Regions from separate parts of the Bradyrhizobium sp. CCGUVB23 genome, predicted to be linked through region 3. Evidence: riboswitches for the same ligand, from Rfam matches in the RefSeq annotation. Region 3 holds a riboswitch; each other region holds the start of a gene.
What was found. Region 3 has a riboswitch for cobalamin ahead of metE (5-methyltetrahydropteroyltriglutamate--homocysteine S-methyltransferase). Riboswitches for the same ligand answer to the same signal wherever they lie in the genome.

Region 1: another riboswitch for cobalamin. It lies ahead of NLN62_RS49750 (ribonucleoside-diphosphate reductase subunit alpha); the one in region 3 lies ahead of metE (5-methyltetrahydropteroyltriglutamate--homocysteine S-methyltransferase).
Region 2: another riboswitch for cobalamin. It lies ahead of NLN62_RS46925 (DUF1636 domain-containing protein); the one in region 3 lies ahead of metE (5-methyltetrahydropteroyltriglutamate--homocysteine S-methyltransferase).
Region 4: another riboswitch for cobalamin. It lies ahead of NLN62_RS46840 (TonB-dependent siderophore receptor); the one in region 3 lies ahead of metE (5-methyltetrahydropteroyltriglutamate--homocysteine S-methyltransferase).

The regions. Positions count from the first base shown of each region.
Region 1 covers NZ_JANADQ010000002.1:346,537-354,125, forward strand. The annotation lists gene NLN62_RS49745 (ribonucleotide-diphosphate reductase subunit beta) at 514-1,587, opposite strand; gene NLN62_RS49750 (ribonucleoside-diphosphate reductase subunit alpha) at 1,578-3,506, opposite strand; cobalamin riboswitch at 3,607-3,823, opposite strand; gene NLN62_RS49755 (LexA family transcriptional regulator) at 4,086-4,367, opposite strand; gene NLN62_RS49760 (IS630 family transposase) at 4,406-5,536, shown strand; gene NLN62_RS49765 (transposase) at 5,549-5,833, opposite strand; gene NLN62_RS49770 (glycosyltransferase family 4 protein) at 5,981-7,264, opposite strand.
Region 2 covers NZ_JANADQ010000001.1:9,965,748-9,973,336, reverse strand. The annotation lists gene cobS (adenosylcobinamide-GDP ribazoletransferase) at 1-479, opposite strand, end outside; gene cobU (bifunctional adenosylcobinamide kinase/adenosylcobinamide-phosphate guanylyltransferase) at 484-987, opposite strand; gene cbiB (adenosylcobinamide-phosphate synthase CbiB) at 1,112-2,053, shown strand; gene cobD (threonine-phosphate decarboxylase CobD) at 2,064-3,029, shown strand; gene NLN62_RS46935 (cobyric acid synthase) at 3,033-4,481, opposite strand; gene cobO (cob(I)yrinic acid a,c-diamide adenosyltransferase) at 4,489-5,124, opposite strand; cobalamin riboswitch at 5,165-5,384, shown strand; gene NLN62_RS46925 (DUF1636 domain-containing protein) at 5,478-5,852, shown strand; gene cobW (cobalamin biosynthesis protein CobW) at 5,849-6,898, shown strand; gene cobN (cobaltochelatase subunit CobN) at 6,898-7,589, shown strand, end outside.
Region 3 covers NZ_JANADQ010000001.1:1,922,931-1,930,519, reverse strand. The annotation lists gene NLN62_RS08975 (3-keto-5-aminohexanoate cleavage protein) at 1-510, shown strand, start outside; gene NLN62_RS08970 (MFS transporter) at 734-2,056, shown strand; gene metE (5-methyltetrahydropteroyltriglutamate--homocysteine S-methyltransferase) at 2,375-4,705, opposite strand; cobalamin riboswitch at 4,809-5,035, opposite strand; gene NLN62_RS08960 (TauD/TfdA family dioxygenase) at 5,573-6,502, shown strand; gene NLN62_RS08955 (carbohydrate porin) at 7,526-7,589, shown strand, end outside.
Region 4 covers NZ_JANADQ010000001.1:9,945,756-9,953,344, forward strand. The annotation lists gene NLN62_RS46825 (ring-cleaving dioxygenase) at 1-797, shown strand, start outside; gene NLN62_RS46830 (alpha/beta hydrolase) at 797-1,450, shown strand; gene NLN62_RS46835 (PepSY domain-containing protein) at 1,457-2,905, opposite strand; gene NLN62_RS46840 (TonB-dependent siderophore receptor) at 2,918-5,260, opposite strand; cobalamin riboswitch at 5,377-5,577, opposite strand; gene NLN62_RS46845 (histidine phosphatase family protein) at 5,653-6,225, shown strand; gene cobT (nicotinate-nucleotide--dimethylbenzimidazole phosphoribosyltransferase) at 6,232-7,290, opposite strand; gene cobF (precorrin-6A synthase (deacetylating)) at 7,326-7,589, opposite strand, start outside.

The DNA.
Region 1 (7,589 bases), on a different contig from region 3:
CACACAACCAAGACCCATAGGAGAAGTCGACGAGCTTGGCAAAAGCTCACAAGACAACGCTTCGGAAATGTAACCGGCCGGCTGTGGACCTGCGCGCGACGATCGCCCATTCGGCAGCCGCGATCCGTCCTTCCAGGGACATCTCGACTTCATGGCCTTACGGCGTCCAACCTTGCAGGCCGAATGACACTTTTAAGCCGTCCGTGCGTCCCCCGCAGGACTACTCGGCCGCGCGGCTCAAAGCGCAGCTTCATGGAGATTATGACCAGTGAACAGGCTTTCGAGAACGCTGTTGCGGTGCTCCGAGAATGGTCTGAGGTTCAGACTGAAATGAGCGTCGCACTTGCCACCATCGCGGAGATTGAAGCGAGAAGGACGCGTTCAGAACAGTCGATCTCTTCATCGGTTGGCTCCGACGATCACTCAAAGAGGCCTGCAGCTAATACCGGAAATGAATCGGCAGGGATTCCCAAAGCGGCACGATCCGGATTCAGGGGACAAGGATCGGATTATCTATATACGGCCGAAGGCCTCCCACACCCCGTCTTCGCCGTCCCAGCTGCCGCGGCTCGCTGCCTTGGAGTACTCCGTGGCGCGCTGCTCGAAAAAATTTGCGTGCTCGATGCCATTGAGACTCTCGACAAGCCACGGCAGCGGATGCGCCTTGACTTGGATGAAGCTGCTCTCCTTAGCCTCGAAGAATCCGAAGACCGGAGCAATCCGGAGCTGGGTCAGTCGCCAGTCGGCGACATAGCGGACGTAGGCGTGGATCTGCTCAGGGCACATGCCCTCGATCTTGCCTAGACCAAAGGCGAGATCGACGAAGCTCTCCTCCAGCTTCACCATGGTCTTGGCGACGTCGACAACGTCGTCGCGGACGGTGCGCGTCACCGCCCCGGTTTCGCGGTGCCATTCATGAAACAGCTTAATGATCCCCTCGCAGTGCAGACTCTCGTCGCGCACTGACCAGCTTATTATTTGTCCCATGCCGTTCATCTTATTGTGGCGCGGGAAGTTGAGCAGCATGGCGAAGCTCGCGAACAACGCCATACCTTCGGTGAAGGCTCCGAACATCGCCAGGGTGCGAGCAACATCGGCCACGGTGTCAACGCCGAACTCGTGCATGTAGTCCGCCTTGGCGCGCATCTCCGCATAGCCGCGGAACGCCTCGAACTCGGTATTGGGCATGCCGAGTGTCTTGAGCAGTAGAGCATATGCGTCGATGTGGACCGTCTCCATGTTGGTAAAGGCCGCCATCATCATCTGAACGGTGAGCGGCTGAAAGATCGGAATGTAGCGCTTGAGATAGTTGTCACCGACCTCAATGTCCGATTGGGTGAAGAAACGGAAAATCTGGGTGAGCAGCGCGCGCTCGTTGGCGGTGACGCGGTCCGACGCCCAATCCTTCAGGTCGGCCCCGAGCGGCACTTCCTCGCCCATCCAGTGGGTCTGCTGCTGGCGCTTCCAGAACTCGTAAGCCCAGGCGTAGCGATCGACGTCATAGCTGCCGGTCGAGTCGAGAAGGCCGACGCGCCCTTTGCCGATCAGAGTGCGAGGATCGACGGACGAGAGATCAATCACTGACATGCGAGGCACTCCTCATAGTCCGTGCGCTGCAGCGGCGCGGCCTTGTCGAAGTCGGCAATCTTGCCGGCGAACGCCGCGCGCGAGATCGATTTTGATCGGCAGTAGTAGAGGCTCTTCACCCCGCGCTTCCAAGCCGTCCAGTGCAACATGTGGAGGTCCCACTTATCCACGTCGGCCGGCAGATAGAGGTTGATCGACTGGCTCTGGCAGATGAACGCGGCGCGGTCGGCGGCAAGCTCGACGATCCAGCGCTGGTCGATCTCGAATGCGGTGCGAAAGATCGCTTTCTCGTGCTCCGATAGGATGTCGAGATGGGCGACCGACCCCTCGTGCGCAATGATCGACTGCCAGGTCGCCAACGTGTCGGCGCACTTGGCGGTCAGCACCTTGGCGAGATGCGGATTACGCACCGAGATGGCCCCGGACAACGTCTTGTGGGTGTAGATGTTGGCCGGGATCGGCTCAGTGCAAGCGCTGGTGCCGCCGCAGATGATGCTTATCGAGGCGGTCGGCGCGATCGCGATCTTGTGGCTGAAGCGCGCCATCACGCCGCATTCCTGCGCATCCGGGCACGGGCCACGCTCGCGAGCGAGCGCGACGGATGCCGCGTCGGCATCGCGACGGATTTTTCGGAACATGCTGAGATTGAACGACTTGGCCAGGACGCTCTCCATCGGAATGCCCCTGGCCTGGAGAAACGAGTGGAAGCCCATCACGCCGAGGCCGACGGAGCGCTCGCGCAGGGCGGCGTAGCGGGCACGCTCCATGCCGTCCGGCGCCACCGTGATGAAGTGGGTGAGCACGTTGTCGAGGAAGCGCAAGACGTCCTCGACAAAGCCCGGCTTTTCCTTCCACTGGTCCCAGGTCTCGAGGTTGAGCGACGACAGACAGCACACCGCGGTGCGCTCCTCATCGCGATGATCGATGCCGGTCGGCAACGTAATCTCGCTGCAAAGGTTGGAGGTCGAGACCTTGAGGCCGAGCTCGCGCTGGTGCTTGGGGAGCGCGCGGTTCACGGTGTCGATGAACAAGAGATAGGGCTCGCCGGTCTGCAGCCGGTTCTCAAGGATGCGTTGCCACAGCTGCCGGGCGTCGATGTCGCGGACGACCTCGTTGGTCTTCGGGCTGCGCAGAGCGAACGCGGTGCCGGCGCCCACGGCACGCATGAACTCGTCGGTGACGTTGATGCCGTGATGCAGGTTGAGGCTCTTGCGGTTGAAGTCGCCGGATGCCTTGCGGATCTCGAGGAACTCCTCGATCTCGGGATGGTGTATATCGAGATAGACCGCCGCCGAGCCGCGCCGCAACGAGCCCTGGCTGATCGCCAGCGTCAGGCCATCCATAACATGGATGAACGGAATGATGCCTGAAGTGACGCCGCCCTTCACCTTTTCGCCGATCGAGCGAACATTGCCCCAGTAGGTGCCGATGCCGCCGCCGTTGGAGGCAAGCCAGACGTTCTCGTTCCAGGTGCCGACGATGCCTTCGAGCGAATCCGACACCGAGTTAAGGAAGCACGAGATCGGTAGGCCGCGCGTGGTGCCTCCGTTGGAGAGCACTGGTGTGGCCGGCATGAACCACAGCCGAGACATCGCATCATAGAGACGTTGGGCATGCGCAACATCGTCCGCGAAGGCGCAAGCCACCCGCGCGAACATATCCTGGAGGCTTTCGCCGGGGAGCAGATAACGGTCGGTCAGCGTCAGCTTGCCGAACGACGTCAGCAGGTCGTTGCGCGACCGATCGAGCGTGAGGTCGGACGGCTTTGGCGATGGCGCGAGCGGCCAAGGCAGCGGAGCTGGCGATGGCGTCGGCAAGAGGCACAGCTCAAGCGCGATAGGCTTTGCCTGCGCTGGGGGCCGCACACTCGGCAGCTCAACGAGATGACCATGCTGATCGAAATCGTAAGACGGCGACATCGGCAACCCCGCGATGTTTGGGGGCTGGGGCCGCGCGGACGACTTGCGAGACCGGGCAACTGTCCCCGGTTGCAAGCGCCTCATCGGGCACCCCGCCCGAGGACGTTCGTTCTGTCGCGGCAGGTCTCCTGGCTCGCGGGTCGCTGCGGGCTGTCGGCCTTCCCAGGCGCTGTCGCGCCAGTGACCATGATGACAACCTGCTCGCCGCTTACAGTTGCGGGGGCAGCCTCGGAGTAGCCGTTGCCGGCGCACCGGGTTCCCTCTTAGCTTCCATCCAACGAAATCTGGACTGGAAGACCGTGACATACTACATATAGCGGAACTCGCCGAGATTCGTCAAGCCTTATGGGATGAGGCACTTCAGGGTTTTAAGACGCCGAGCGTAGTTGTAGCGACCAAGAAGGAATAGCGATCGTTCTTCTGTCTCGAGTACTTGCAAAGGTTCTTTTGAAGCCTGATCCAGTAAACATCCCCCGGCCATTGCCGTCAAACTGAGAGGCGAGCGCTGTCAAGGTTTAACTGCTGGTCGCTCCGCTTGAGCGAGACGCGATCCATATGCATGTGGCGACTAGTGGTTCATCACAGTGATTTTGACGTTTTGATGCCGAGCCATTGGAGGATGGGCAAGTTTTCGGGTGGCAAGAGGATCTCGATGCTTCGTGCGACGCCAGGCTTGCGACGAATGAACCCGTTGCGTTCGAGGGTGACGATCATCTGGTGAACTGACGGTGGGCTGACGCGGAAGTGGCGCTGGATGTCGGCCTCGGCGGGCGGCTGTCCGAACATGTACGAATAGGTATGGATGAAAGCGAGATAGTGCCCCTGCTTCTCGGTGAAGTGCACGCCTGATTTTTGACTCATAGCTGGATTCGTCCCGGCCTCCGACAAGGAGGCGAAGCATGAATGTACGTTATCGGGTGGAATTGAGCCAAGTCGAGCGGGACGAACTGACGGCGATGCTCGGCGGCGGCAAGCATGCCGCCCGCAAACTCAAACGGGCTCAGATTTTGCTGGCGGCCGATGGGGACAGTTCTGACGCAGAGATTGCCCGAACCGTCCGGGTCAGCCTCTCCACTGTCGGCCGGACCAAGCGCCGCTTCGTGGAAGGCAATCTGGAGCGGGCCTTGAGCGAGGAGCCGCGTCCGGGCGCAGAGCGCAAGCTGACCGGCAAAGAGGAGGCCCTGCTGGTGGCGACCGCATGTGCCAAGCCGCCAGCTGGCCGCAAACGCTGGACGCTGACACTGCTGGCCGACACGATGGTCAAGCTCACCGATCACGACAGCCTGTCGGGCGAAACCGTGCGCCGCCGGCTCACCGAGAACGATCTCAAGCCCTGGCGCAGGGACATGTGGTGCATTCCCCAGGTCGACGGCGAGTACGTCGCCCGCATGGAGGACGTGCTCGATCTCTACGCCGAGGCGCCGGATCCCGAGCGGCCGCTGCTTTGCTTCGACGAGACCCCCGTCCAGCTGATCGGCGAGGTGCGCCAGCCGATCCCGGCCCAACCGGGACAGCGCGAGCGATACGATTACGAGTACCGCCGCAACGGCACCGTCAATCTCTTCGTCACCTTCGATCCGCATCGCGGCTGGCGCAACGTCCAGGTCACCGAGCGCCGCGCCGCCGTAGACTACGCCCACTGCATGCGTGAGCTCGTCGACGTCCATTATCCCGATGCCGCCTGCATCCGGGTCGTGCAGGATAATCTGTCGATCCATACCGCCGGCGCGCTATATCAGGCATTTGCGCCTGCCGAGGCCCGTCGCATCCTGCGCCGCCTCGAGTTCCACTATACCCCGAAACACGCCAGCTGGCTTAATATGGTCGAGTGCGAGATCAGCGTGCTGCAGCGCCAGTGTCTCGGCCGTCGTATCGACGATCCCAAAAGGCTCCGAAAAGAGATCGCAGCATGGCAACGGCAGCGAAACAAAGTCCGAGACCGCATCAAATGGATGTTCACAACCGACAAAGCCCGCGCCAAACTCGGTCGCGCCTATCCGGTTGCTCCCAAAGAGTCAAAACCACAGTGATGAACCACTAGCTCAGGCGGCGAGCAGCACAATCTGCGCTCCCTTGACCAGAACTGCATCATGTCGACGCGCTCTCTTCTCGACCTCCAGTTCGTGGGCCGCCTCGCCATCCCGACCAGCGCCCGCGTCGAACGTCCGAACCGCTTGATCCTGAAGCTGTTTCTTCCAGGCATAAATCTGATTCACATGCACCTGGTAGCGCTGCGCCAGATCCGTCACCGTTGATTGTTCTCGCAGCGCCTCCAAGGCGATCTTTACCTTCAGCGCCGCATCGATTGTCCGTCTCGTCTTCTTCATGGTCCGCTCCGTTTATCAAAACGGAACGGCATCCGCACCACCTGAGCCGCCGGTCCAAAATCCGGAGTCCACTTCAGGAAATCAGGGGGCTGCCACTATACGCCACGAGAGATATCATCTCAGTGACCTGCGGCTCATTCCGCGGGCTTAAGTCACTCCCTTGTTGCCACTCCGCGCAGGCATTGGTGCGTAATGGCGCTGGGATGACGCGAACTCTCGTCCTGAGTCCAGAAGGCGGCGCATTCGCGGGACGCACACTTGCGCCGCGTCATAGTGCTCGACGACGTGGTGGCGGGCGCTCTGGCGCAGCCCGGCGAAGTTGGTCGGCTGCTCCAGGGCTTCAATAACCCGTCCGGCAAGCTCGTCCACTGCGAAAAATGGGACAAGCAAACCGTTCTTGCCGGAGCTGATGATTTCCCGCACGGGTGCCGTGTCAGAGCCGATCACTAGACACCCCGTACTCATCGCTTCCAACATCGACCAGGACAGCACGAAGGGATAGGTAAAATAGACGTGGGCAGATGACACCTGAAGGGCTGCAATAAAGGTTTCATACGAGACGCCGCCCATGAAATGCACACGGGACAAGTCGAGGCGATCACGCACCTCATCAAGGAACGTTGATTTCCAGGTTGTACCCGTCGGGGGGGGTAGCCCGTAGGACACGCCATTCCTGCCGATGATGATGACTTGCGCGTTCGGCCGGCGCCTCAGGATCTCCGGCAGCGCCCGCATAAAGATATGGTAGCCCCTCAGCGGCTCTAGATTGCGCGCGACAAACGTCACGACCTCGTCTGAAGGGCAAAGGTGCTGACCATTCGGTAGTATTAGGCACGCTTGGGGGTTCGGCCGCATGCGCGCCGTATCGACGCCCTCGTGGATCACGTCGATCTTGCCTTGATAATGTGGGGGAAAGGTCGATTGCTGCCATCTCGTTGGCGAGATGCCCATTTCGCAATCCTCGAGCGCGAGCAGGGTCGTCGCATTCTTCAACTGGAGCCCGACGTGGCCATCAAGTCCGGGCATCGGAAACTCCGGGTCAAACCCCATGTCGCGCCCCTCCGGCCCGTAAAAGAATTCGCAATAGAGGAGCAACCGTGCCTTTGGGAAGAACGTACGCAACGGCAGGGTCTCGCCCCATCCCGGATGGGCGAAGATCAGATCAGGCGAGAACCCCGACGTCACCAAGTTCGAAAGACTGTACAACACCTGCTCCGCGCGCCGGCAGTCAATATCGAAGCGTCGCGCAAACGCATGCGTTCTCGAAACATCAGCTTTCGGAAGTGCGTATCTGATCAATCTTACCGATGGCATCGATCTTGAAGTCGGTGCGCCGACCGCGACAAGCTCGAAGCCAGGCTCCCTGGCCAAGGCAGCCGCAATGTTGCGATACTGAGCCGGGAAATTATTGTGAACGAACAGAATCTTCATCAGGGAAGCTCTGGGCGTGGCCGCAACGTGAATAAGTGCAATGAGGAAGTGTCGGTGGCACTAATGGTCGGCCGCGAAGCCCCGCATCTATCGGGTCGATAACGAAGTGCAAAAGTGGTCCGTTTCCATCTCGCTCATTTGGTAAGGCGCCAATTTGGATGGCTATAAAATCAAAACGTAACTGTATCAGCCCTCGGCCAGCTCCCGAAGCCTAAACTGCTGTACCACTTGTGTCCTCAAGGATTCGAAGTCCAGGACACATTCTGCTGTTCCAGATTGAAATTCATATGACAAATGCATGACAGACGTTGGTTGTGCTCATCCG
Region 2 (7,589 bases), 8.0 Mb from region 3:
GGCAGGCCCGCGCGCGCGGCCACATGCGCAAGCAGAAGCGCGATCAGGACCGCGCGCGGCGCGGCAATGGCCGCGAGCGCGCTCCAGCGCAGGCCCAGCGACACGATGAGTGCGCAGACGCCAAAACTACCGATCCGGCTGTCGCGCATGATCTCGAGTCTTCGCGCGCGCGTACCGCCGCCGAGGCCGTCGGCGGTATCGGCAAGGCCATCCTCGTGCAGCGCGCCGGTGATGATGATCGTGCTCGCAAGCGCCAGCATCGCGGCCGGTGCCGGTGTCACGCCGACTGCAGAAGCGATCGCATAAACGGCGGCACTGAGGAGACCGACCAAGAGTCCCGCGACCGGCAGTGTCCAGCCCGCCCGCGCAATGTTGCCGTCGCCGACCGGCGTCGACGGGCCTAGCGGCAGGATCGTGGCGAGTGACAGGCCGATGCGCAAATCCTTGACGATGGTGGCGAGTTGCTTGCGGTCGGTCATGGCTTCACTTGACCTTCATCGGTAGCCCCGAGACCACGAACTCGACCTCATCGGCGACTTCGGCGATGGCCTGGTTGAGCAGGCCGGCCGCATCGCGAAAACTGCGCGCCAGCGCATTGTCCGGCACAATACCGAGGCCGACCTCGTTGGTCACGAGGATCACCGGGCTCTGTTGCCTGCGAAGTGCCGCAGCGAGCAGCGCAGCTTCGTTCGACCACTCGCGTCCGGCATGAAGAAGGTTCGAGAGCCATAGCGTGAGGCAGTCGACCAGCCGCGCGCCGCCGCCGTCGGTCGCATCGAGCACCGCCACGAGATCGAGCGGGGTCTCGCGCTCGATCCAGTCACCGCCGCGGCGGGCGCGGTGGTGCGCGATCCGCTCCACCATCTCCGCATCGAGCGCCTCCGCGGTCGCGATGTAGACGGGCCGGCCGGGAAAGCCGCGGACGCGCGCCTCGGCGCGCCGGCTTTTCCCGGACCTCGCCCCTCCCGTGATCAGGACAACCGCCATGAAACCTCCATTCTGACCGCACTAACCACCAATCGGGCGCAAAGACAAAGCCGAAATCGGCGGGCAGGGGCTTGCGCTGCGACGCAATTCTTGCGCATCAGGGCAGGCGAGAAGGAGATGTGACGTGGGCTTTGCCGGCGCGATGGCGGTAGCGATGACGGTGGACGCCATCTGGGGATGGCCCGCCGCATTGTTCGCGCGCATCGGCCATCCCGTGACCTGGATCGGCAGGCTGATCGCTCTGCTCGATCGCAATTGGAACAGACCGGCGGATGCACCCGAAACGCGGCGCATGGCCGGCATTGCCGCCGCGCTGCTGGTGATTGCGCTGTGCGCTGCCATCGGCTGGTTGGTGCAAAGCTGGCTCATTCCCGGATGGAGCCGCGCCGTCCTGCTCGGCATTCTGGCCTGGCCGCTGGTCGCGCTGCGCTCGCTCCATGATCACGTTGCTGCCGTCGCGCAGCCGTTGCAGTCGGGCGACTTAGAGGCGGCGCGGCTTGCGGTCGCGCAGATCGTCGGCCGCGATCCCGCGTCCCTCGATGAGGCCGGGATTTCGCGCGCGGCGCTCGAGAGCCTCGCGGAGAACGCATCCGACGGCATCGTGGCGCCGGTATTTTGGGGCGCGCTGCTGGGCCTGCCCGGCATCTTTGGCTACAAGGCAATCAACACGCTGGATTCCATGATCGGTCATCGCTCCGAGCGTCATCTCTGGTTCGGCTGGGCGGCCGCGCGCATCGACGACGTCGCCAATTTCATCCCGGCGCGGCTGACGGGCCTGTTGTTCGCGTTGGTGACAGCGCACCCCACAGTGGTCTTGTCCTGCATGTCGCGCGATGCAAACCGCCATCGCTCGCCCAATGCCGGCTGGCCGGAGGCGGCAATGGCCGGTGCGCTCGGCGTGCGCCTGAGCGGGCCACGCAGCTATCATGGCGCCGTGACCGACGAACCCTGGCTGAACGAAGGCGCGCGCGATCCGCTCGGCGCCGATATCGGCCGGGGATTGCGGCTCTATGTTCGCGCGATGCTGCTGCTCGGCGGCTCGCTCGCGGCACTGGCTTTGATCTAGCGAGGCGGTGATGCGCGAACATGGTGGCAATCTCGATGCAGCGGTGCAGCGGTTCGGCGGGCGCATCGAGGGCTGGATCGATCTGTCGACCGGCATCAACCGGCAGCCTTATCCGGTGGGTGAGATCGAACCGCATGCCTGGCGCGCGCTGCCGTCGCGGTCCGAGATTGAAGCGCTTCACGATGCCGCGCGGCAGGCCTATGCAACAGAGGCGCCGCTGCTCGCCATGGCCGGCGCGCAGGCGGCGATCCAGTGTCTGCCGAATCTTTCGCGCAAGGGCCGCGCGCGCATTCTCGCGCCGACCTACAACGAATACGGCGGGGTGTTGTCCGCCGCGGGCTGGGACGTTGCCGAGGTCTCAGGTCTCGACGCGCTCGCGGGCGCCGATCTTGCCGTCGTCGTCAATCCCAACAATCCCGACGGCCGGCGCCACGGCAAGGCCGATCTGCTTGCCCTCTTGCCGCGCGTCGGCCGCCTCGTGATTGATGAGAGTTTTGCCGATGCGCTGCCTGAGCTGTCGCTCGCGCCAGAGGCGGGGCAGGACGGTCTTCTGATCCTGCGCTCATTCGGCAAGTTCTACGGGCTGGCCGGCTTGCGCCTTGGCTTTGTGCTCGGCGCGGACGCGGACATTGCCGCGCTCTCGGCGATGGCGGGACCGTGGCCGGTCTCGGGCGCTGCGATCGCCGTCGGTCGGCGCGCGCTGCTTGATCGCGAATGGGCCAGCGCAACGACGGCACGGCTCGGCCACGACTGCCTGCGGCTCGACGCCGAGGCGACGGCGCAAGGATGGCGGCTGGTCGGGGGCACGCCGCTGTTCCGGCTCTACGATGTCGGTGATGCGCTTGCTGCCCAGGACAAGCTCGCGCGCGGCCGGATCTGGTCACGCGTCTTCAGCCAGCAGCCGGGATGGTTGCGTCTGGGGCTGCCGGGTGATGAGGCGGAATGGTCGCGCCTCGTCGCCGCGCTTGCGGGCTGACGCTCAGCGCGCCAGCGCGAGCAGGCCTTCGACATCAAGATGCGTCTCGATGTGATCGGCGAGCGCGTCGAGCGCGCTCTCGACCCGTGCCTGATAGGGTTGATCGGCTGAGGGAATGTCGAGCTGCGCAAGGAACGCTTTGCGAAAATGATCCGACGTGAACAGGCCATGCAGATAGCTGCCGTGCACACGCCCATCGCCGGAAATCGCTCCTTCCGGTGCGCCATCAAGCATGGCGAAGGGGCGCGCGCGATCCGGCCCATCGGTGCGGCCGATGTGGATTTCATACGCGTCGATCGGCGCGCTCGTCGCCGCATGTCGTGCAACCACGCGGGTGAGCGTCTTCTGCGGCGACATCACGGTGGTCACATCGAGAAGGCCGAGGCCGGCCGTCTCTCCGGCCGCGCCCTCGATGCCATCAGGGTCATCCACGCTGCGCCCGAGCATCTGGTAGCCGCCGCACACACCGAGCACGTGACCGCCGCGGCGGTGATGTGCGAGGAGATCGATGTCCCAGCCTTGCGCACGCAAGAACGCGAGGTCGCCCCGCGTCGATTTCGAGCCGGGAATGATGACGAGCTGCGCGTCGCCGGGGATCGCTTCGCCCGGGCGGACCATCACGAGGTCGACGTTGGGCTCGAGCTTGAGCGGGTCGAGATCGTCGAAATTGGCGATCCGCGACAGCGCCAGGAACGCGATCTTGCACTGACCGGGCTTTCGCGCGTCGCCCAATCCCAGTGCATCCTCGGCCGGCAATTCGCCGGCGCGCGCGAACCAGGGCAGCACACCAAAACCGCGCCAGGATGTCTTGGTTTCGATCAGCCGATAGCCATCGTCGAACAGCGTGGGATCGCCGCGGAACTTGTTGATGACAAACCCGCAGATCATCGCGGCATCGTGAGGATCGATCACGGTCTTGATGCCGACGAGCTGCGCGATGACGCCGCCGCGATCGATGTCGCCAATCAGCACGACCGGGACATCGGCCTTGCGGGCGAAGCCCATATTGGCGATGTCGGCCTTGCGCAAATTGACCTCGGCCGGGCTGCCGGCGCCTTCGACCAGAACGAGATCGGCCCGCGCCTTCAGCCGTTCGAAACTCTCGAGCACGGCACCCATCAGCGAAGGTTTCATCGCCGCGTAGTCGCGGGCGCGTGCCGTCGCGATGCGCTTGCCCTGCACGATGATTTGCGCGCCGACATCGGTCTCGGGCTTGAGCAGCACGGGATTCATGTCGGTGTGCGGCTCGACGCCGGCGGCGAGTGCCTGGAGCGCCTGCGCGCGGCCGATTTCGCCGCCGTCGACGGTGACGGCCGCATTGTTCGACATGTTCTGCGGCTTGAAGGGGAGCACGCGCAGGCCCCGGCGCTTTGCGGCACGCGCAAGGCCCGCAACGACGAGCGACTTGCCGACGTCCGAGCCCGCTCCCTGGATCATCAATGCGCGCGCCATCGACGTCTCAGAACTCGACGCCGGCTTGCGCCTTGATGCCGGAGCGGAACGGATGTTTCACCAGCGTCATCTCGGTGACGAGGTCGGCGATCTCGATCAGCTCGTCCTTGGCGTTGCGCCCGGTGAGGACGACATGCGTCAGCGGCGGCTTCTGCGTTTTCAGGAAGTCGACGACCTCGCCGATGTCGAGATAGTCGTAGCGCAGCGCGATGTTGATCTCGTCGAGCACCACCATGCGCAGGCGTTCATCGGAGATCAGCTCCTTGGCCTTCTCCCAGCCGGCGCGCGCGGCTGCGATGTCGCGGGCGCGATCCTGCGTCTCCCAGGTAAAGCCTTCGCCCATCGCATGGAACTGGCAGAGATTGCCGAAATGCCCGGTGAGCAGGCGCCGCTCGCCGGTATCCCAGGCGCCCTTGATGAACTGGACCACCGCGCAAGGCATGCCGTGCGCGACACAGCGAACGATCATGCCGAAGGCGGAGGACGATTTGCCCTTGCCCGCGCCGGTATGGACGATGATCAGCCCCTTTTCGCCGCTCTTGGTCGCCATGATCTTGTCGCGGGCGACCTTCTTCTTCGCCATTTTCGCGGCGTGCCGGGCATCGGTTTGCTCCACCGCTGGGGTATCCGGTTCAGGCGTCATCTGAAATGGTCCTTCGGCTTGACAAGTGGCGGCCATGGGCAAATGGTGGGCCGGCGTTGGTTCCTGTCCTACGACAGGCGAAGAGGGAATGCGATAGGGCTCGAATCGGCAAGATTCGTGTTCGAAAAGCAGCCGCCCCCGCGACCGTGACCGGAGAGATGCCCGAAGCCACTGATCCCATGGGATCGGGAAGGCGGGGATCGAAGGGATAAAACCCTGCTCCGCAAGCCGGGAGACCTGCCAGCGCGAATGTTTTGGACCGGCGGACGGGGTGTTCCGCGACGGGGAAGCGGACCCTCTCATCGAGCGGTTCGTGCGCCTCATCGCCTCCCGCAGATATCCTGGAAGGGGCGATGGCCGTCACACTTCACGTTTGCATCACCTGCCGCGCCGGCCAGACGCTGGGCGAAGGCGAAACCACGCCCGGCGCGCGGCTTCATGCCGCGATCCTCGACGCCGGCGTACCCGCGGGCGTCAACCTGGTTCCCGTCGAATGCCTGTCGGCCTGTAGCCAGGGCTGTTCGGTGGCGCTCAGCGCGCCCGGTCGATGGTCCTATGTCTATGGCCGCCTGTCGGATGCCAATGCGAGCGACGTGATCGCAGGCGCTTCGGCTTACGCCGCTGCACCCGACGGCATCGTGCCATGGCGCAGCCGTCCCGAAATCTTTCGCAAGCAATCGCTTGCCCGCATTCCCCCCATCGCCGTCGTGCCGGAGGCCGCCGAATGAACACGCTCGCAAAAGTTCCGGTCACGGTCGTCACGGGCTTTCTGGGATCAGGCAAGACGACGCTGATCCAGCATCTGATCACCAATGCCAACGGCAAAAAGCTCGCGGTGCTCGTCAACGAGTTCGGCAGTGAAGGCGTCGACGGCGAGATCCTGAAATCCTGCGCGGATGCCAATTGTCCGGAGGAGAACATCGTCGAGCTCGCCAATGGCTGCATCTGCTGCACCGTGGCCGACGATTTCATTCCGGCGATGGAGCAACTGCTCGCGCGCCGGGTGAGGCCGGACCACATCCTGATCGAAACGTCGGGGCTGGCCCTGCCGAAGCCGCTGCTGAAAGCGTTCGACTGGCCGGAGATCCGCTCGCGGATCACGGTCGATGGCGTGATCGCGCTGGCGGATGCCGAGGCGGTCGCGGCCGGCCGCTTCGCGCCGGACCCGGATGCTGTTGAGGCACAGCGTGCGGCCGACGCGAATCTCGATCACGAGACGCCGCTGTCGGAGGTGTTCGAGGACCAGATCGCCTGCGCCGATATCGTGCTGCTCACCAAGGCTGACCTTGCGGGCGCGGAAGGGCTCGAAGCGGCGAAGGCGGTGATATCCGCCGAGATGCCGCGTCCGGTGCCGATGCTCCCCGTGGTCGACGGCGCGGTCGATCTGCGCGTGATCCTCGGCCTGGAAGCCGCGGCCGAAGATGACCTCGCCGCGCGCCCATCCCATCACGATGGCGAGGACGAGCACGAACACAACGATTTCAACTCCGTCGTGATCGATCTGCCTGAGGTCGTCGACGTCGAGGCGCTGATCGCCTCGGTGCAGCGGCTGGCGCGTGAGCAGAACGTGCTGCGCGCAAAAGGCTATATCGCGGTCAAGGGCAAGCCGATGCGGTTGTTGCTGCAATCGGTTGGCGAGCGGGTGCGGCACCAGTTCGATCAGCCCTGGGGCCTGCGTCCCCGGCAATCCAGGCTGGTCGTGATCGGCGAGCACGGCGATATCGACGAGGCCGCGATCAAGGCAGGGCTTGGAATGTCAGGGCTTGGCATCTGATGCACGTCGTCTTCCGCGAGAGCCGTGGTCTGGAGGAGACCGCGACGCCAAGGGACATCGGCCAGGATCCGGCCGATCTCGTGGTGCTCTCGTTCTCGGACTCGGATCTCGCCGCGTTCGCGGCTGGCTGGCGGCGCGGCCGCGAAAACCTGCCGTCGCTGCGGCTCGCCAATCTGGCCGAGCTGCGTCATCCGCTGTCGGTCGACACCTATATCGAGCGGACGCTGTCGCAAGCGCGCGGCATTCTGGTGCGCCTGATCGGCGGCGAGTCCTATTGGGCCTACGGGCTCGCGGCGCTCCAGCAACTGGCGAAGGAGCGCGGCATCGCGCTTGCCGTGTTGCCGGCGGATGGCCGCGATGATGAACGGCTGGATGCGTTCTCGACCTTGCCGGTCTCGACGCTCAGGCGGCTGAAAGTGCTCTGCGACAAGGGCGGACCGGTCGCTGCACAAGCCGCGATCGCCCAGCTTGCGCTGGCCTCGGGTCTCTATGCCGGGCCAGTGGTTGGAGAGATCGAGGTTCCCGAGATTGGTTTCTACGAGCCGAGGCGCGGTGTTGTCGCGTCGCTGCCTGATCCCGATGAAGAACCTCGTGCGCTCGTTACCTTTTACCGCTCTTATCTCACGGCCGCCGATACTGCCCCGGTCGATGCGCTAATCGCAATGCTCCGCGAGAGGGGCTTTGATGCCTG
Region 3 (7,589 bases):
GCCAGCTTTGGTGGCCGTGAGATTGTCGTTAACACCTCGCCCACCCGCTGCAACATCATGGCAAAACGATTCCAAAAGACGGGCATCAAGCCTGAATGGGAATGTTTCTCACTTTCTCATCTTCTCCAAGATCCGATACGCCTTATCAATAAAGGGTTCGACAAGCCGCCCTATTGGATCAATTTCGTTCTTGGCGCTGATCGCGGAATCCAAGGGGGATTGCCGTACACTCCGCAGATTCTCGACATGCTCATCGGGAATCTTCCAAAAGGAGCGATGTTTTGCGTTAGCGGCGTCGGTCGAGCTCAGTTGCCGGCAACAACTCATGCGGTGCTCGCCGGCGGCCACGTTCGCGTCGGACTCGAAGACAATCTGTACCTCGAGCCGGGTATACTTGCCACTAACGTGCGGCTCGTCGAAAGAACGGTAAGAATTATCCGAGAACTCGGGTACGAGCCCGCCACCGCAGTGGAAGCGCGCACGATGCTCGGGCTTGCGCCACGCAAATAGTCCGGTATCGACAGTTCCCAATCGGAAGATGACTCGTTGATCCGATGACCGGCTCTCGACAGGTCCTGAGCATGAGCGTCAATCGTGCAAAGTGTTGTTGATCTTTGAAAATGAGCGATCGGCAACCTGTGGCAAAGACCCTCGAGTTTCAGCCTGGTATCGCCGCGCAGCTTCGGTCCTCGAAAAAGGCGTGACGTCGGCGTCATTTGTAGGAGCAGAACGAGTGGTAGTATCCGTTGCTGCCCAATGTCATAGCAACCATGAGGCGAGCTCTAACCTGGTCGCGAGCGCTGTTGCCAAAAACACGCGGCGGTTGGTGCCACTTTTGGGTCTTGCCTATCTCTTCAACAACCTTGACCGGACCAGCGTCGGCATCGCTGCGCTGCAGATGAACGAAGCCATCGGCTTGAGCGCCTCACAATTCGGCTGGGGGGCGGGGATCCTCTTCTTTGGTTACTGCGTGCTGGAAGTCCCCAGCAACATGATGATGTATCGTTTCGGCGCGCGCCGCTGGCTCGCCCGCATTATGATGACCTGGGGCCTTGCAGCCGCGGCGACGGCATTCGCCGTTGGACCATACAGTTTCTACGTGATCCGCTTCCTTCTGGGCGTGTTTGAAGCAGGCTTCTTCCCCGGCGTCATTTGGTACATCTCAATTTGGTTTCCGGCGCGAACCCGAACGGGCGTTCTTGCCTGGTTCATGGCTGCAACACCGCTGTCAGCGTTGATCGGCAATCCAGTCTCGGCTTTGCTATTAGAAATGGACGGAGTGTGGAGACTGGCCGGCTGGCAGTGGATGTTTTTGATCGAAGGCCTTCCGGCCTGCCTGCTCGGGGTTCTATGCCTCGTCCTGCTTGCCGACACGCCGGACAGGGCCTCGTGGCTGACGCCCACCGAGCGTGATGCGTTGCTGAACGAGCTCGCAACGGAGAAGGACAAGAAGGTCAAGAAGGATCTCTGGGCCGCGATGAAGGACGTCCGCGTGCTCATGTTGACGGGCATCACTTTCGCATTCACGATCGGTTCTTATGGGATCGGCGTCTGGCTCCCCCTGATGCTAAAGAGCCACAACTTGAACAACACGCAGGTCGGTTGGCTCTCGGCCGTGCCCTATCTCTTTGTCACGATAGGCATGTTGTTCTGGGCGCGCCTTGTCGATCGTAAGGGGTACAGGATCTACAACCTGATCGCCGCATTGATGCTTGGCGCGACCGGACTTGTCGTTTCGGTGATGCTCACCTCGCTCGTGTCGGCCCTCACATGCATGACGCTTGCTCTGATCGGCACGATCTCCGCGCGGACGATCCTCTACACGATGCCGCAGAGTTTCCTTACCGGCGCTGCTGCTGCTGGAGGCATCGCATTCATCAATTCCATTGGTGCCTTTGGCGCCTTCGTCGGCCCGTACATGGTTGGCGTTCTTAGGGATGCGACGGGATCCTTTGATATCGGTATGATCGCAATGGCATTCATCCTGGTTGTTGCAACCGGCATCGCCGGCAGCCTTAGGCCGGTGGTTACCTATGGTGATGACGTTTCTTTCTGAGCGGACCACCTGAGGAGAGGCCCCTCCAACCAATCGTGAAGCCGCAGTCGTAGCGTCTGCTGAACGACTGATTGGAAATCGCTGCTGCTTCTCACGTCGTCTGAAACGGTCCTCACCGGACTCCTGGCAGATGCAATTGGCCGCGCCCGCGCATCTCGCTGCCAAGCGACCCAGCGAGGCTGCAACGGGCGCGACCGGCTCGCTCGGCGGAACTGCAATTTGTCGGAGTTCCTCCATTGAAGCGAGTGCATTTGATCCAGAAACGGATCGGCGCTCCGCCAAATGAACGCAACTCTAACTACCGAGCTCGCGCTTGCATCAAGAAGCCTTGCGAAGTTCGCGCGCCGCCGCGACCATGTTGACGAGCGCCGGGCGGACTTCCTCCCATTTGCGGGTCTTCAGGCCGCAATCAGGATTGATCCAGAGCTGCGAGTCCGACAGGCGTTGGCGGGCCAAGGCGATGAGATCTCCGATCTCAGTGGCTTCGGGAACGCGCGGCGAGTGGATGTCATAGACGCCGGGGCCGATGTCGTTCGGGTATTTGAAGGCCGTGAACGCATCAAGCAGCTCCATCTTAGAACGCGACGTCTCGATCGAGATGACATCTGCGTCCATCGCTGCAATTGCACCGATGATGGCGTTGAACTCCGAATAGCACATGTGGGTGTGGATCTGCGTCGCATCTGCGACGCCGGAGGAGCAGATGTGGAAGCTTTCCACAGCCCAGTCGAGATAGGCCTTCCAGTCGGATCGGCGCAGGGGCAAGCCTTCGCGTAGCGCGGCCTCGTCGATCTGGATCATGGTCGCGCCGGCCTTTTCGAGGTCGCCGACCTCGTCGCGGATCGCAAGCGCGATCTGGCGGCAGGTCTTGCTGCGCGGTAGGTCATCGCGGACGAATGACCAGTTCAGGATCGTCACCGGCCCGGTGAGCATTGCTTTCATCGGTTTCTTGGTCAGCGATTGCGCGTAGCGCCACCATTCGACAGTCATGGGCTTCGGTCGCGAGACATCGCCGAACAGAACCGGCGGGCGAACGTAGCGCGAGCCGTAGGACTGCACCCAGCCGTGTTGGGTAAACACGAAGCCGGAGAGCTGCTCGCCGAAATACTGCACCATGTCGTTGCGCTCGAATTCGCCATGCACGAGCACGTCGAGGCCGATGTCTTCCTGCCACTGCACCGTACGGGCCGTCTCCGCCTTGAGGAATTGCTCGTATTGCGCGTCCGTCAGTTTTCCTTTGGCATGAGCAGCGCGAGCGTTGCGAACGTCGGCGGTCTGCGGGAACGAGCCGATCGTCGTCGTCGGAAAGGCCGGCAGACCAAAGCGCTTGCGCTGGACCTCTGCGCGGTTGGCAAAAGCGCTGGTACGGCGGCGCATGGCGTCGTCGATCGCCGCCATTCTCTGTGCAACGATCGCGTCGTGGATTTTCGGGGAGGTCTCGCGCGCCGTCGCCGCTAGATCGGATGCGGTCAGCGCGGCTGCGACACTCGCCTCGCCTGCGAGCGCCTTCGCGATGACCGTGAGCTCGCCGATCTTCTGCACCGAGAAGGCAAGCCAGCTCTTCACGTCCGGATCGAGATCGGTCTCGAGCTCAAGATCGATTGGGACATGCAGGAGCGAGCAGGAGGGTGCGAGCTGCACGCGATCCCTGCCGAACTTTGCAATGACGGGTTTGAACCGCTCGATCAGTGCCGATAGGTCAGAACGCCACACGTTGCGGCCATCGATGACGCCGAGCGAAACCACGAGGTCCGCGCGGGCGCCGCATTCAATCTGGCTCAATTGTTGGGGAGCTCGGATAAGATCGACGTGCAGTCCAGCCACAGGTAGCTTCAGAGCGGTCGCCAGGTTGTCGCCGATCGCTCCGAAATAGGTGGCCAGCATGATCTTGATGGCAGGTACCTCATTGGCGACACACCCATAAGCACGCTGAAGCGCATTCCGCGTTGTCTCGTCGAGATCAAGCACCAGGCACGGCTCGTCAAGCTGGACCCACTCGGCTCCGCGTTTCGCCAGCTCCTTGAGAACCTCGACATAGACGGGCAGGAGACTATCGAGCAGCGAGATCGGATCAAACGCCGGATCAGCGCTCTTGCCGAGCTTCAGGAAGGTGACCGGTCCTACCAGAACGGGACGCGTTTGATAGCCAAGGGCTTTCGCCTCCTCATATTCCTCGATCGGCTTTCGGCAGGAGAGCCTGAAGATCTGACCTTTATGGAATTCGGGCACCATGTAATGGTAGTTGGTATCGAACCACTTGGTCATCTCCTGCGCGGCGGACCCGCCGGCGTCATTGCGGTGACTGCTACTTGCTTCATGCTCCCCGCCTTGAGAGCCGCGCGCCATGGCGAAATAGGTCTTCAGCGGGACCGGACCTACCTCCCAGCCATACGCCTCGGGAATGGCGCCCACCATGACGCTGGTATCGAGAACCTGATCATAGAGTGAAAAGTCATTTGACGGGATGACGGTGACGCCGAGCGAGTGCTGACGCGCCCAATTGGCGACACGAAGACCGGCCGCAGCTTCAAGAAGCTGCCGGCTGCTGATCTTGCCGGCCCAATAGCCTTCGAGTGCCAACTTGAGTTCGCGGCGTGGCCCGATACGTGGCATACCGAGAGTTGCGACAGGAAGTGAGAGAAGAGACATAGCATTAACCCCATTATGGTGGGGGCAAAGGCCATGGCGGACGCGGGCAGGAGGGGCCGCGAAAGCGCCTGCTGCTTGGCGTACCACCGGACACCCCGCCCGTGGACGTTTATGTTGTCGGGGCAGGTCTCCTGGCTCGCGGGTCATCGCCTGCATCCGGCCTTCCCGAAGCATCTGCTTCAGTGACACGTGTGGATGCGGACTCGCCGCTTACAGTTGCGGGGGCAGCGCCGGCATTGCTTCAATCCTGAACGGATCGTGAGCGCACCGGCTTCCCTCTTAGCTCCAGATCGAAGCGAGACCTGGAGAACCTCGACGCCTTCGATTTATCTGCAACCGAGGCCGTACGTCAACCTCGAAGGAGGACCACCTTTTCTGCGGCATGCTGCCGCGAATACGGCCTCAACAATGGAGGTCACTCCAAACGAACAGCCTGACGATGGGGTGCAAAAACCAAATTTTGACCAGCGCCCCGACGGCCATTGTTGTCGATCGGCTTGGCCGCCCTGTCCGATCTCGAGCGTTCTCATGTCCTTATCCAACACCATGAGTTTCTTGTTCGTTCGGCACTGGGCGGCAATTTCTGCATCGATCATCCAGCGAAGTCTAAACCTTTGTGCCCCGGTCAACTACCAATCTTAGCAATTGATCGAACCGGCAGATCGGTCAATCATGGATGAAAGACCTTCACGTAGGCCTCCTCACCTGTCGCAGACCCCGTAAAGAGCGCACGAGGGTGGCTCGTCACCGTCGCCAGTGGAGTTTGGCGGATCCCGCTATGCGGTCCAGCAATTTGGCGCTCGACAGCTCCTATCGCAGCTGAACAGCTGGTCTAGCGAACAAGCCGCGAATTTGGAGAGTTCCGCTATGAGTGCAACGGGCTTGTCGGACAATGTCATTCCTCGCGCCGACATCGTCAAACGCGCAGCGCGCATCGGAGCGGAAATCCGAAACATCAAGCTGTCGGGCGATTTGCCGGACCAGACGATCGCCGCAATCAACGAGCTGCTGCTCGAGAACAAGGTGATCTTCTTTCGCGACCAGGGTCATCTCGACGACGCCGAGCAGGAGCGCTTTGCTCTTCGTTTCGGAAGTCCGGCATGTCATCCGACGCTCGGTGCCATTAAGGGGACGGCGTCGATTATCGAGCTTGATTCGGTCCGCGCCGGCAGCCGGGCCGACTTGTGGCACACCGATGGGACCTTCGTCGATGGCTACCCTAAGATCGCGGTGCTGCGTGGCGTTGTGATGCCACCGTTCGGTGGCGATACGGTCTGGTCAAACACCGTCACAGCCTACCTCGACCTGGCACCGCCGCTGCAACGGCTTGCGGACAAGCTCTGGGCCGTTCACAGCAACGCCTTCGACTACGCGATAATGCCCCGCGCCAGCGAGCTCGACAAGAAGCACTTGGACGAAGTCTTCACCAAAACGATCTATCAGACTGAACATCCAGTCGTGCGCGTCCACCCCGAGACCGGCGAACGCACGCTGCTCCTCGGCGCCCTGGTGCAACGTTTTGTTGGCATCCCGAAATACGACGGCCAGAAGCTGTTTGATCTGTTTCAGTCTCATATCACTGCGCTCGAAAACACCGTGCGCTGGAGTTGGAAGGAAGGTGATGTGGCGATGTGGGACAATCGCGCCACACAACACTACGCGGTGAACGATTACGGCGATCAGCATCGGGTCGTTCGTCGCGCCACCGTCGCGGGCGAGGTACCCGTCAGCATCGATGGTCAGAGCAGCGTAACGCGCATCAAGACAGCAAAAGAGCCGGCCCCGGAGGTCGCCTAGCCGGTCCAAAGGATTGACCGCGGTCCGGCGATGCAAACTCTGCCTTTGTCATCCATCCCTGTATGCAGCATTCTTCAGCTCGGTTCGCCATCGCATTGAACGATGTCATTGAAAGCCATCGTGCCAGCGGCATGGATTCCCGGAGAGGCTGCATCGAGTTTGTTGGAGCTGAGTAAACCTGCAAATGAATGAACCGCAAGAGGCGGAACGTGAGTTATGTCGCGTCAGCACAGGCGATCTTCTTTCGAAAGAATGCCCTCCTTTAGGTTTCCTGCGCGTCTCTCGATCGGTTTTCTCACGCGTATTGACCCCGACATTTGCCGAGCCCCACGTCTTCTGAACCAGAGTCAGCACGTTTCGTTCGTCTTGGGCGACCCAATCCATAGCTATTCAGTAGATTGAAGGTTGTCGTCGATCCGCGCAAATTTATTGCGCGTCAGCAAAACTGGCCTGCCGCTCTGCAAGCGCTTCCGCGGTGGTCTATCCCATGTCTTTGCGAAGCACACTATGAGCGGGAAAGCCAACCTCCCCCAGCAGACGATCCGACGACTTCGTGGCGACGACGCCAAGAGCGTGCTTTGCGCGTCTCGGTGTCTTTAAACGAGCCAACGTCCTGAAATGATTTTTACATCCACCTCTCGGCGCTAATGCCCTGGAGAAGCGAGTATCCAATCGATCGCGCTGTCCGTTGGAATGAGCACGCGAATCGCTAAGCAGCGCCTTGCGCCCGGTCACCTACCAACCTTGGCAATTGATGCAGCTGGCGGGCACATGGCAATTGTGCGTCAACGAAAGTGGTGCCTCTCACGTCAAGGAAGTCGGGATGCAATATGGATCTGGCCGCAGCGACGGGCCTGATGAATCTGCTGTCTCGTCATCTGCGGCTATGGGGTCTACTTCTATCGCAATCTCTCTCGTTTCATGGAAGCCGATAGCAAACTGTCTTGCGCGATCGTCGAGCACTCAGGCGTCAAAGGTCTCGTGGCTTCGGGCTCGTCAGTTTCCTTGTCTCGCGGCTCACGCGTGAAGACGAAAGTTCATGAAGCGAGCGCGCAGCGATGGTTTGCTGTTGCACTGTCTCTCGCGG
Region 4 (7,589 bases), 8.0 Mb from region 3:
ACGAGAGCGGCACGCCCGGCACCATCCTCACCTTCTTCCCATGGGAGCATGCGGCACCGGGCCGGGGCGGCGTCGGCCAAGCCCAGCAGACCGCCTTCCGCGTGCCGGCGCGCTCGATCGGCTACTGGACCCATCGCTTCATCGAGAAGGGTGTCGCGCACGAGGCACTGGAGAAGCGCTTTGGCGAGAGCGTGCTGTCCTTCACCGACCCTGACGGCATGAGCCTCGCTTTGGTCGGCGTGCCCGGCGCCGAGAACGAGCGCGCGTGGAGCAATAGCGACATTCCGGCCGAGCACGCGATCCGTGGCTTTCACGGCGTGACGCTGCTGCTCGATGATGCCGCCAAGACCGGCGCCATCCTGACCAATGTGCTCGGCTTCGAGGCCGCCGGCCGCGAAGGTTCGATCAGCCGCTATCGTTCGCCGAACGCAGTCGGCGGCGTCGTCGACATCTACGAGGCCAAGGGCTTTCTGCCCGGCCGCATGGGTCGCGGCTCCGTGCACCACATCGCGTTCCGCGCCGCCGACGATGCGGCGCAATCGGAGATGGCGCGCAAGCTCGTGACGGAGCACGGCATGCACCCGACCGAGCAGAAGGATCGCAACTACTTCCGCTCGATCTACTTCCGCGAGCCCGGCGGCATCCTGTTCGAGATCGCGACCGACATTCCCGGCTTTGCCGTGGACGAGCCGCTCGCAACACTGGGCGAGGCCCTGAAGCTGCCGCCCTTCCTGGAGGCGCATCGCAAGGACATCGAAGGCGTGCTGCCTTCGCTCGACGAGACGCAGGTGGCGTGATGAGCAAGCCCTCTTTCATCCACCGCTTCGAGAAGGGCACGCGGCGCGATCTCGCGCCGCTGCTGCTCCTGCACGGCACCGGCGGCGACGAGAACGATTTGATCCCGCTTGGCCGCATGGTCGCCCCCGACCGCGCGCTGCTGTCGGTGCGTGGCCAGGTGCTGGAAGGCGGCGCACCGCGCTTCTTCAGGCGCCTCGCCGAGGGCGTGTTCGACGAGGCCGACGTGGTGCGCCGTGCGCATGAGCTCGCCGACTTCGTCGACGCCGCGCGCAATGAATACGGCATCGCGGCGCCGGTGGCTCTCGGCTATTCCAACGGCGCCAATATCGCGGCCGCCATGCTGCTGCTTCGGCCGCAAGCCTTGGGTGGCGCCGTGCTGCTGCGCGCGATGGCGCCCCTGGCAAAGCCGCCGCAGGTCGATCTTGCGGGAAAATCGATCCTGCTGCTCTCCGGCCGGCAGGATCCGATCGTTCCGCCAGGCAACGTCGAGGGCCTTGCCGAGACTCTCGCCGCATCGGGCGCGCGAGTGGAGGGCCGCGTCTTGCCAGTCGGCCATCAACTCTCCCAGCTCGACGTCAATCTGGCACGCGAGTGGCTGGCGGAGGAAGGATTGTCCGACGGCTCACGCCGCAACGAAGCCGCGAACGCGTGATGTCTGTCACGGCCGCAACATCCCGGTGCCGATTGTGTAACGCAATCGGCGCCAGCCGATGACAATGCCGGTGAGCGAGAACAACAAACCCAGCGCACACAGGCCGACGATCAAGGCGCTGCGCATGTAGGGATGCTCCGTCAGGATCGGAACATCCAGCGTATGGAGCGCGCTGTACAGCCAGCGATAGGCCCGTCGCGACCAATCCAGTCGCTGCAGCATCATCCCGTTCGAACCGTCGATGTCGAACCAGACGTCGCCGCATCGCGTGCGATAGACGGGACCACCCGGCACCGCAGATGATGCCGGGTAGTCATCGTTCCCATGGACGAGCAATGGAAGGCCGCACCCGGTTGCAAGACGCTCCGTCAGTCCGGTGATCTCGCGTGGGGTCAGAAATGCCGGCGAGTCATCCGATGCTGCGCCACCTGCACTGAACAGGATCTGCCTGTCGAGACCGACGCGATCGCGCCGATAAAACCTCCCGTTGAAGGCGAACCATTCGACCTCGCCCGCGGACGGCGAGATCAACGGCCAGTTCGCCACTGCCAACGTGCGCCAGTCGGGCACGGCAGCGGCGACGTCCGCCTCGGCCTGCGTCAACTGCCCGCGCGAGAACAGGCGCCCATGGTCCATGGACAGCCAGCCGCTGAAGATCCAGGTCAGAACGAAGACCGTCACCAACAATCCGATGACGTGATGCAACGCATGCCAGCCGCGAAAGGGTGAGCGCATTCGCCCCTTCCAAACCCTGATCCGCGCGATGCCCAGCGCAGCGCCAAGCACGGTCGCGATCAATGCGATCAGCGAGAGGCTCCAGACCGCCCCGTCCCAGAGCGACCAGTTGCGTCTCAGCACGGTCGGATAGATCCAGTGCACGACGCTGCCGACGAGATTCCACCCGCGCTCGCGCCGCGTCGTATCCAGGACGATCTCGCCCGTGACCGACGACACGTAGAGCTCGCTCCCATCAGCATCGCCGAGCGCCACGCGGAACAGCGGCCGATGCCGATCGAAGCCGTTTGGCACGCTCCATTGATCGTGCTCGGCAAGCGCGACGACTGACGCGCGGGCAACATCAAGCCCGCGCCGTCGCGCATGATCCGACGCGATGGCAAGTGCAACGTCCGGCGACATCACGGTGGCGTCGGTGCCGTCCGTTGTGCGGACGGCCCGCGACCGCGAAGGTCCCACGACGACGTAGACAGGACCGTCGCCCCGCCCGATCAGCCGCACGTGCGCGGCGTCGGACAGTCCGCTCGCCGCGACGGCGTCCGACGGCCCGATCGACGTAGCCACGTTTTGCAACGGTGCGAGACCCTCGAAGCGTTCCGCTTCACTCAGCGCGGGAAACGGAACGAAATGCATCACGATCCCGCTTGCGAACCACATCGCAAACAGGAGGCAGAACGCAATCCCGAGCCAGCGGTGCAGCAGGATCATCGCGCCCAGCATGCTATCAGCGCCTCACCATTTGAACGCGGCGGAGATCTCGTAGGTGCGCGGTGCGCCCAACAGGACCTGGTCGGGGTAGAACGGATCGCCCCAGATCGCATAGCGCCTGTCGGTGATGTTGCGCACGCGGAACGTCAGGCGCGTCTGCTCGACGGCCGAGAAAACCGCCTTCGGGACGTCGACGAAGGCGTAGACGTCTGCGATCGTGTAGGCGTTCAGTGTCACGGTGTTCGCATCGGTGTTGTAGCGATCGCCGACGTGGCGTCCGACGATTCCGAGCTCCACCGGCCAAGGTGTGAAGAAGCGATAGGATGCGCCGGCATTGGCGACGATGCGCGGCACGTTCGGCGGCGTGTTTCCCGAGAACGAGCCGCCGGCGAAGTTATAGTCGGCATAGCGCGCGTCGACATAGGCGATATTGCCCCACAGCCGCATGGCGTCCGTCACGCGCACGGCACCGGCGAGCTCCACACCCTTGGACTCCTGCCGCCCGGCGATGTTGAGCTGCATGCCGCCGGCGGCTGCGTAGACGTTCTTGCGCAGGATGTCGTAGGCCGAGAACGACCACTCCGCCCTGTTGTCCCAGAACAGATGCTTGATGCCGGTCTCGTAGGTGCGCGAGGTCGTCAGGTCGAGCGGCTGGGTCGGCGCGAGCAGGAAGATGTTGTTGGCCGAGACATCGGCACCGGTCGCGTACTGGCTGAAAAAGGTCAGGCCGGGCACGGCTTCCCAGGTGTAGCCGATACGGCCCGTCACCGGCGCCCAGTCCTTCGAGAACGGGAAGCCCGCGTTCTCTAAGCCGAACTTGTCGGTCGAGTTGCGGTCGAGCCCGATATGCTCGACACGCAGGCCGCCGATCAATGCGAAAGTCCGCGTCAGCTTCAGCCGGTCTTCGAACGACAGCGCCTCGTTATCGATACGCGCGATCTGCTGCTTGGTCGTGAGATCACCGTAATAGCCGCGGTTGGGATCGACCAGTGAGACATAATCGTTCGGGAAATTCGCGGCACCGGGCCTGACGAAGTCGAGGTAGCTCGACGACGACGTGGTGACTAGGCGATTGTCGAAACCTGCGATGTTCGCATCCCAGATCAGGTCGGTGATATTGCCGACGAGGCGCTGGCTGTGCGCGACGTAGAAGCGCTCGCGATAGACTTGGTTGTTCGTGGAATCGAACGCCTCAATCTCGTTGTTGAACCAGGTGCGCTCTGCGCCGTAACCATAGGCTTGGCTCTTCAACGTCAAGTCAGGCGCGAGCTTCAGCTCGAAGCCGCCGCGCAGCCACACCTCCTGCGCAACGTTGCGGTTGTCGAGGACGTTGTAATTGGTGTTGAAGCTGCGATCGTCGATCGTGACAGACCCAAGGTCAGTCCTGTTGAAGTAATTGCCCGAGACAATTCCGGTCGTCGCATGTGAGCCACTGAATGCGACCGGCACCAGCGGTGCGCCCCAATAGGCCTTGCCGCGGTCCTCCCGATACTCGATCGCGCCCCAGATCTTGAGGCTGTCGGAGACGCGGTAGTTGAGCTGGCTCGACACGTCGAGCGTCTTGGTGCCGGTGTCGTCGGCAAAGCCGTTGAGCGAGGAGCGGCTGACGTCGAACCGGTAGTCGAGGCCCTGCACGTTGGTGCTGCCGCCGGAGCCGTAATAGCTGCGGAACGAGTTCAGGGAGTCGTACGAAAAGAATGCCTCGTTCTGGACCGGCCCGGTGTGCGGCTGCTTGGTCACGAGATTGACCGCGCCGCCGGCAGCACCCTCGCCCGACATCACCGAGGCTGGGCCTTTCACGAATTCCACGGCCTCGAGATTGGCCGTGTCCATGATGCGCGAAGTCATGTTCTGCGGGCCAATCTTGATGCCATTGTAGAGGATGTTGATCTGGCTGTTGGTGAAGCCGCGCATCGAGAAGGCCGAGGGCTCCGCCGGATTGTCGCCGGCGGTCACGCCGACCGCGCCCTGGGCGACGTCGGAAACGGTCCGGTAGCCCTGCTCGCGGATCGTCTCGGCCGAGATCACCTCGACGGTCGCGGGCACCTCGCGCACGGTCAGCCCCAGGCGCGAGGCGCTTTCGGCCACCACGTTGCTGTTGAGCGGCGTCTGGCTTGCGTTTAGTGCGGCGGGCTTCTGCGCCGGCGCGCTCGATGCGGCTCTCTTCGGTGCCGCACGGCGGGTGCCCTGCCCGTCACGGCTGGTTACCGGCTTGCGGTTGTGATCACCCTGCGGGGCGACCTCGATCGGCGGCAATTGTTCGCGGGTCGCTTGCGCCAAGGCTCCGGGGACATCGACGAAGAGAAATGACGCAAGAATGCTGGACGCGAGCAAAAATGCGCGCGGGTAGCCGGTACGGGAAGACACGGTTCGGACCTCGGTATGACGTCAGTGGCACGTCACAGCGAACCAAGTCTCAACCTTCGGCGCATTTCTCGCCTCCGGCTAAGCCAAATGTCTGTACTCCCCGACCGACATCTTCGCGTGTGACCACGGCTGACGGCAGGTCTCCTGGCTCGCGGGTCGTGACCTCTTCGCCGCCTTCCCGGGACCGAGAGCCCAGTGGCTAGTGACGAAGGATTCTCCGCTTACAGTTGCGGGGGCAGCCGCGGCATAGGGGAAAAATCCCCGCACCGCGTTCCCTTTTCATCCCCGATGGGGAAACCGTCACGAGCATCTAGGATTAAGTCCGGGACGGAGTCAATGTGAAGAGGTATGGCGTTCTTGTCGCAGCAGTGGAAACATCTTGGAGACGTTGAATGGAAGGAGACACCTTCCTCTGGCTGGTACGGCATGCGGTCGTCGATGGCGTTGCGGGGACGATCCACGCCATGGATGCGCCGGCCGATTTCAGCGACCGGACGCGCCTCGACGCGCTGCGGCGGTGTTTGCCGGAGAGGGCCGCGAGCTATGCGAGCCCGGCACGACGAACCGTCGACACGGCACGCGCACTCGGGCTTGATCCGATCCTCGTGCCCGCCTTCAGCGAGCAGGATTTTGGCGAATGGACCGGACGACGTCACGATGAACTCGCCGCTGCGGGCGGCGACGCCTATGCAAGATTCTGGGCCGACCCGGCGGGCTCAAAGCCCCCTGGCGGCGAAAGCTTTGAAGATCAAATCGCCAGAACCCGCGAAGGCCTCCACCGCATCGAAAGAGGATCAGCAATCCTCATCGTCCATTCCGGCACGATCCGCGCCGCGCTGTGCATCGCGCTCGACCTCGCCCCACAAGCGGCCTTGCGCTTTGCGATTGATCCGCTCTCGCTCACCCGCATCGACCGGCTGGCGAACGGCTGGCGCGTCGTCTCGGTCAACCAGTCGATCGCTTGAGCCCTATTAGGCCGGACGATCCGGAACATTGGCCTGCGCGAACGTTGCCATGCCATTGTGCAGGGCGCAGGCGAGCCGCACCAGCGGCAGCGCGATCGCCGCGCCCGATCCCTCCCCGAGCCTGAGATCAAGGCTAACCAGCGGCTGAACGTTCAGCGCACGAAGCACGAGGCGATGCCCCTGCTCTGCCGACTGATGCGACGGCAGCAGGAACGGCTGACATGACGGATTAAGCCGCGCGGCCGCCAGCGCAGCGACTGAGACGATGAAGCCGTCGATCAAGGTTGGAACGCGCCGCTGCGCGGCCGCGATGATGGCGCCGCAGATCGCCGCAATTTCGAGGCCGCCGACCGTGCGGAGCACTTGCTCCGGCGATGCACTCGAATTCGTCAGGCCATGCCGCGCAAGCGCAGCGTCGATCACGCGCGCCTTGCGTGCACGCCCTGCCGCATCGACACCGGTGCCGCTGCCCGCGATTTCGTCGGCGCTCACGCCAAGCAGGCTCGCTGCGATCGCCGCCGATGTCGTGGTGTTGCCGATACCCATCTCGCCGAGGATCAGAAGGTCTGGCTGCTTCGCCGCCGCACGCGCCACCGCGCGCTGTCCGCATTCAAACGCAAACGCGAGCTCCGCCGGCTCCAGCGCAGCTTCCACGCTGAAATCGCGGGTGCCGCAGCGCGGCTTGTCCGCGACGATCCCCGCGACTTCCGACTGCGCCAGCGAGCCGGCATCGACGACCTCGAGACTTGAGCCCAGTTCGCGCGCCAGCACCGAGATCGCAGCGCCGCCCGCGGCGAAGTTCGACATCATCGCGATCGTGACTTCCTGCGGATAGGCGGAGACACCCTGGTCGACGATGCCGTGATCGCCGGCAAACACGATGATCGGCACGCGAGCGGCCCTCGGCTGCTCCGTTTCCTGCAGGCCCGCGAGGTCGATCGCGACCTGCTCGAGCCGTCCGAGCGCGCCGGTCGGCTTGGTCAGTTGCGCCTGCCGCGCCATCGCCGCCTCGCGATGCGCGGTCGAGATATCAGGGCATTTCTCGTAGACCCAATTGGGGAGCATGTCGTCCTGCCTCCGTTCACGCGACCGCGGTCGCGTCACGCTCTGCGTTTGAGAATGTAGCTGTCCATGATCCAGCCGTGCCGTTCGCGCGCCTCCTGCCGTGCCGCGACGATGCGGGGACCGATCTCGGCCAATGCACCCGACATGACGATCTGATCGGGCATGCCGAGATAGGCGCCCCACCAGATCAGCAGGCCTTGCGGATCGAGCGACTGAAATGCCGTGGCGCCGTCTAGCATCACCACCACGGTGCCGGTGCCGTCAGGCCAGCCGCCTTCGCGCAGTCGCCGCCCTGTCGT